Regions from separate parts of the Virgibacillus kekensis genome, predicted to be linked through region 2. Evidence: a T-box and tRNA genes for the amino acid it is inferred to sense, from the RefSeq annotation. Region 2 holds a T-box; the other holds one or more tRNA genes.
The links. A T-box is a leader RNA that pairs with one kind of tRNA and senses whether it is charged. The one in region 2 lies ahead of ileS (isoleucine--tRNA ligase), so its partner is inferred to be a tRNA-Ile.

Region 1: it has a tRNA-Ile gene. The T-box ahead of ileS (isoleucine--tRNA ligase) is inferred to sense a tRNA for this amino acid. The anticodon was not compared.

The regions. Positions count from the first base shown of each region.
Region 1 is NZ_JBHSFU010000006.1:107,715-111,127, reverse strand. Features, by position in the region: gene ACFO3D_RS11485 (Na/Pi cotransporter family protein) at 1-1,072, shown strand, start outside; tRNA gene ACFO3D_RS11480 (tRNA-Asn) at 1,311-1,385, shown strand; tRNA gene ACFO3D_RS11475 (tRNA-Met) at 1,387-1,463, shown strand; tRNA gene ACFO3D_RS11470 (tRNA-His) at 1,495-1,570, shown strand; tRNA gene ACFO3D_RS11465 (tRNA-Ile) at 1,589-1,665, shown strand; tRNA gene ACFO3D_RS11460 (tRNA-Ser) at 1,676-1,768, shown strand; tRNA gene ACFO3D_RS11455 (tRNA-Phe) at 1,827-1,899, shown strand; gene ACFO3D_RS11450 (superoxide dismutase) at 2,093-2,704, shown strand; gene ACFO3D_RS11445 (MFS transporter) at 2,822-3,413, shown strand, end outside.
Region 2 is NZ_JBHSFU010000003.1:174,407-177,819, forward strand. Features, by position in the region: gene ACFO3D_RS02255 (YlmH family RNA-binding protein) at 1-430, shown strand, start outside; gene ACFO3D_RS02260 (DivIVA domain-containing protein) at 537-1,043, shown strand; T-box leader at 1,104-1,326, shown strand; gene ileS (isoleucine--tRNA ligase) at 1,378-3,413, shown strand, end outside.

The sequences.
Region 1 (3,413 bases), on a different contig from region 2:
ATTTACTGTAATTGTGCAAAGCTCCAGTGCTACAATTGGTGTTCTTCAGGGATTATACTCTGAGGGCGCAATTGGACTTCAGGCAGCAATTCCTGTATTGTTCGGGGATAACATCGGTACTACAATTACCGCGGTTTTCGCGGCGATTGGGGCAAGTGTAGCAGCAAGACGCGCTGCATTCACACACGTAATTTTCAATCTGATTGGTACAACCCTCTTTTTAATATTGTTAGGATTCTTTAGGGATTATGTAGGTTTTGTACAAGAACAGTGGAATCTTGATGAAAAAATGACAATAGCGGTGGCACATGGTAGCTTTAACTTTTTAAACACTCTTATTCAGTTTCCATTCATTGCGGGACTTGCATGGCTGGTAACCAAGTTGGTTCCAGGAGAAGATACGACGGTCGAATACAAACCAAAACATCTCGATCCAATATTTATTCAGCAGTCATCGGCCCTTGCACTGGACCAGGCTAAGGCCGAAGTAATCCGAATGGGCGAGTATGCTCATCAGGGACTGGAAGAGACAAATAACTATTTAAATACTAAGTCCAAGAAGCATTCAGAAATGGCGACACAGATTGAGGGAGCTTTGAACAGCTTGGACCGCAGCATTACGGATTACCTGGTTGATATTTCCCGTGAATCCATGTCAGAATTGGAAAGTGCTAAACACTCAGCACTAATGAACTCTGTACGTGATATAGAGCGGATTGGTGATCATTTTGAAAACATCATTGAACTTGTTGATTATAAAGTTTCCAACAAAGTTCATCTTACTGATCAGGCGCAAGATGACTTAAATGAAATGTTTAATCTAACCACCATGACTGTTAAGCAGGCGGTTGGAGCATTGGATAACATGGATCGTGAAGAAGCGCTGGCTGTAGTTCAGAAAGAGGATGAAATTGATCAGATGGAACGGACATACCGCAAAAAGCACATCATTCGAATGAACGAGGGATTGTGCAGTGGTTCAGCGGGTATTGTCTTTGTTGATATTATCAGTAACCTTGAGCGAATTGGCGACCACGCGGTTAACATCGCTGAAGAAGTACTTGGAGATTAATTAAAGGAAAGAGGCGCTTAGGCGTCTCTTTTTTTGCTATGTGATTAGATATTATGATTGAAAACATGAGCGTTTAATGCTATAGTATTTATCGGTGCTTGTACAGAAGGCATTCCATACTCTATGAAAATAATGCAAGAAAGTTATTGACAGATTGTGTGGGACATGGTAAATTATATCTTGTCGCTAAAATGATTAATACAACATAGACAAGCAAAACATAAATACTTAAATTTATTCCACAGTAGCTCAGCGGTAGAGCAATCGGCTGTTAACCGATCGGTCGTAGGTTCGATTCCTACCTGTGGAGCCAGGGCGGTGTAGCTCAGCTGGCGAGAGCGTACGGTTCATACCCGTGAGGTCGGGGGTTCGATCCCCTCCGCCGCCACCAATTTTCATTTTATAAAATATTTACTAATATGGCGGTCGTGGCGAAGTGGTTAACGCACCGGATTGTGGCTCCGGCATTCGTGGGTTCGATCCCCACCGGTCGCCCCATAAAATAACATAATTGAAGGACCCTTAGCTCAGCTGGTCAGAGCTATCGGCTCATAACCGATCGGTCGCAGGTTCGAATCCTGCAGGGTCCACCATATTGTACACGGAGGTGTACCCAAGTCTGGCTGAAGGGATCGGTCTTGAAAACCGACAGGCGGGTCAAACCGCGCGGGGGTTCGAATCCCTCCACCTCCTCCATACATATTTTTGTACGACGACTTGATTAAACACAAACACACCATAAATTACTTTTCATGGCTCTGTAGCTCAGTCGGTAGAGCAAAGGACTGAAAATCCTTGTGTCGGCGGTTCGATTCCGTCCGGAGCCATCTTTCAAAAACAAGCAGATGCTTGTTTTTTTGTTTCCATAACAGTTGGGCTTTAGATAGTGGCCATCCATTCTTAATCCCTTTAATACCGTGCAAATAATTTGCAAGTACAGAAATGCTCTGATAGGCTTTCATTAAAGGGTGAATTTTCGAATCCTTTTAATAACCATATTATTAAGGGAGGAAATTAGAAATGGCAAACTTTGAATTACCAGAACTACCATACGCATACGATGCACTCGAACCAACAATTGATAAAGAGACCATGAACATTCACCACACAAAGCATCATAATACTTATGTAACTAAGTTGAACAGTGCTTTGGAAGGTCATTCAGATCTTCAGAACAAGTCAATTGAGGAAATTGTAAGTGATCTGGATTCAGTACCACAAGATATCCGTACAGCAGTCCGCAACAATGGTGGCGGTCATGCAAACCACAGTCTTTTCTGGAAAGTGATGTCTCCAGACGGTGGCGGAAAGCCTTCAGGCGATCTAGCTAAGAAAATTGACGATACTTTTGGCAGCTTCGATAAGTTTAAGGAAGAATTCGAAACAGCTGCAAAAGGGCGTTTTGGTTCCGGATGGGCTTGGCTTGTTGTGAATAACGGCGAACTTGAAGTTACAAGCACTCCTAACCAGGATTCACCGCTTTCAGAAGGAAAAACTCCTATTTTAGGGCTGGATGTGTGGGAGCATGCATACTACCTGAAATATCAAAACAAGCGTCCTGATTATGCTTCTGCATTCTGGAACGTTGTTAACTGGGATGAAGTTAACAAAAACTATAACGAAGCAAAATAATTATCATTAAATTAAAGGCATGGGATAAATTCCCATGCCTTTTCTGTGCTCAGGAACCATATTGCATATCTAACTATTATTTGCTCACACTATTAACGATAAAAAGGAGCAGAAGATATGCAAAAAAGCTTAAAGTTCTTAGCAGGAAAAGTGGATATAAACAAAGACCTTATCTTTTTGTTATTAATAGGTGGATTATACTCTTTAGGAATTTTTCTATCCAATACATTTGTAAATATATACTTATGGAAGCAATCAAATGATTATATAACAATTGCCATGTACAACCTTGGCATATTTACATTTCAGCCGCTGACATTTATTCTTGCTGGAAAAATTGCGAAAAAAGTGGACAGGGTTATAGTTCTTCGTTTAGGGGTAATATTCTTATCTCTATTTTTTTTAAGTGTGCTAATTATTGCTGAGGATGCATCTACCTATAATTTCATGTTGGGTAGTCTTTTGGGAATCGGATATGGATTTTACTGGCTGGCATTTAATGTACTGACCTTCGAAATAACGGAACCGGAGTCGAGGGATTTTTTCAATGGCTTTCTCGGTGTTCTGCAGTCACTCGGTGGTATGATTGGTCCGCTTCTCGCAGGTACCATTATCGCAAGGCTTCCGGCTAATCTTGGATATACCACCATTTTCACCATTTCTTTCGTCCTGTTTATTGGGGCAGTAGCCTGCAGCTTTATTCTGAAAC
Region 2 (3,413 bases):
TAAGCGAAAAAAGCTTGGGGATATATTCGCGGGAAACGGAATTATTCAAATTGTTGCAGCCGACGAAATTACACCATACGTACTGGCAAACCTAACATCAATCAAAAATGCCAAAATTAAACTGGAGGAAAAGCCTCTCTCCATGCTGATCGAAACGGAGAAGAAATGGCTGGAAACTGACCAGACTGTTTCGTCACTTCGACTGGATGCCGTATTAAAAACGATATATTCATTATCTCGTAAGGACGCCACTGAATATGTGACCAAGGGACTGGTCAAGGTTAATTTTCGGGTAGTGGATGATCCTAAGTTCCAGCTTGAAGAAGGTGACATTCTTTCAATGCGTGGCAAGGGTCGCAGTAAGTTGGTAAGTATAAATGGGACGACCAAGAAAGATAAATGCAGAATAACAACTGCTGTTTTAAAATAATTTTAATTCTAAGCAGGAATTTTACTTTTTATGTCGAATCAAAACGTAATATAGGAATTATTGCGTTTATTATTTTTTCTGGATAAATTTTGAGGAGGTGACCTGTGTGCCATTAACACCACTAGATATTCATAACAAAGAGTTTACACGAGGATTTCGTGGATATGATGAAGATGAGGTCAATGAGTTTTTGGATCAGGTAATTAAGGATTATGAAATCGTAATCCGGGAGAAGAAGGAACTTCAGGAAAAGGTCGAAACTCTGAATGAGAAGCTTGGACACTTTACCAATATTGAAACGACACTGAATAAGTCAATTCTGATTGCCCAGGAAACTGCGGATGAGGTAAAGGGAAATGCATCAAAAGAATCTAAGCTAATTATTAAGGAAGCGGAAAAGAACGCTGACCGGATCATCAACGAGGCGCTAAACAAGTCACGACGCATCGAAATGGATGTAGAGGAACTGAAAAAGCAGGCTAAAGTGTTCCGGACAAGACTGAAAATGCTTGTGGAAGCGCAGCTTGAAATGATTGGAACCGATGACTGGGAAGAATTGTTTGACGCGGATTTCGGCAGCGAACTGGAAGTAGCGGCCGATAAAGAGGCTTAAGCCTTGACGTTATCTGGAATTTTACATATAATTCATTACACAGAAAATGAAAATAAAATGTAAACTACAATGACGGAGACCAGTATGAAAGAGTCAGCTGTTCAGCGAGCCAGGGTAGGTGGAAGCCTGGTACAGTGATACTTTCAGAAAATCACTCCCGAGTATTCATTCCGAACCTGAGTAGGGATGAACGTCTGTTCACGTTACGAATATCGAGTGAATTTAAAATAGATGGCTATTTTAGATTTATAAGGGTGGTACCGCGAGTCTTCTCGTCCCTTTGTGGGATGCAGAGGGCTTTTTTTAATTTATAGAACGATTAGGAGGAAAAGTTGTGGATTATAAAGAAACGTTATTAATGCCTAAGACGGATTTCCCGATGCGTGGCAATCTTCCCAATAAAGAGCCAAAACGGCAGGAACAATGGGATGAAAATAAATTGTATGAAAAGTCACAGGAGCGTACCAAGGGCCGTCCATTATTTATCCTGCATGATGGTCCTCCGTATGCAAACGGTGACCTTCATATCGGCCATGCGCTGAATAAAGTGCTGAAAGACTTCATTACCCGGTATAAATCTATGACCGGTTATCATGCGCCATATGTTCCTGGGTGGGATACACACGGTTTGCCTGTTGAGACTGCACTCACTAAAAAGAAAAAAGTTAACCGCAAGAAAATGAGTATTGCGGAGTTCAGACAGAAGTGTGCTGAGTATGCTCTCGGACAGCTTGATAATCAGCGTACACAGTTCAAGCAGCTGGGCGTGCGCGGTGATTGGGATAATCCTTATATCACGCTAACCAAGGATTATGAAGCTGCACAGATCCGTGTATTCGGTGAAATGGCTAAAAAGGGATATATCTATAAAGGTTTGAAACCTGTCTATTGGTCGCCATCGTCTGAATCTGCACTTGCAGAAGCGGAAATCGAATATCATGATAAGCGTTCACCGTCTATTTATGTTGGATTCGAGGTAACAGATGGAAAAGATGTGCTTGATGGCGGTGAGAAAATTGTCATCTGGACAACAACCCCTTGGACAATTCCAGCCAATCTGGGTATCTCACTTCATCCTGATCTGGAGTATGTTGTCGTTTCTGCAAATAATGATAAATTTGTTGTTGCACAGGATTTGCTTGAAGATGTTGCAAATGAACTGGAATGGGAAAACCCAGAAGTAGTCAAAACGATTAAAGGGTCTGATGCTGATCGTGTAGTAACAAAACATCCGTTTTATGACCGTGATTCAATTGTAATGCTTGGTGAACATGTTACGACAGATGCTGGTACCGGCTGTGTTCATACCGCACCAGGTCATGGTGAAGATGACTTCTACGTTGGTAAAAAATATGGTCTTGAAGCACTGTCACCAGTTGACGATAAAGGGGTATTCACAAGTGAAGCGCCAGGCTTTGAAGGGTTATTTTATGATGAGGCAAACAAGTCAATCACTGAGAAATTGGATGAATCAGGCGCATTGCTGAAACTGTCATTCATTACTCACTCGTACCCGCATGATTGGCGTACGAAGAAGCCGACAATTTTCCGTGCGACGTCCCAGTGGTTTGCATCCATCAAGAACTTCCGTCAGAACATCCTGGACGAAATCAACCGGGTTAACTGGTATCCTGCGTGGGGTGAAACACGTCTTTATAACATGGTCCGCGACCGGGAAGATTGGTGTATTTCCAGGCAGCGAACATGGGGCGTGCCAATTCCGGTATTTTACGCTGAAGATAATACGCCAATCATTACGGATGAAACGATCGAGCATGTATCACAGCTTTTCGCTGAGCATGGATCGAATATCTGGTTTGAGTGGGATGCTAAAGAGCTTCTCCCTGAAGGATTCACATCTGAAAACAGTCCTAACGGAAAGTTCACCAAAGAAACGGACATTATGGATGTATGGTTTGACTCTGGTTCTTCACATGAAGCAGTACTGCTTGGCCGTGAAGACCACCAACGCCCTGCCGATGTTTACCTGGAAGGCAGTGACCAATATCGCGGATGGTTTAACTCATCCCTGTCAACTGCGGTTGCAGTGACTGGCAAAGCGCCATATAAGAATATCATCAGTCATGGATTTGTGCTTGATGGAAACGGCCGCAAGATGAGTAAATCACTAGGTAATGTTATGGTTCCTTCCAAGGTGCAGAAACAGCTGGGTGCCGATATTCTTCGTCTTTGGGTATCTTCGGTTGATTACCAGGCCGATGTACGGATCTCCCAGGAAATTTTGAAACAGATTTCCGAAGCATACCGTAAAATCCGTAACACTTTCCGTTTCATGCTGGCAAACCTGTCTGATTTTGATCCGAAGACAGATTCTGTACCAGAAAGTGAAATGGCAGAGGTGGATCGCTA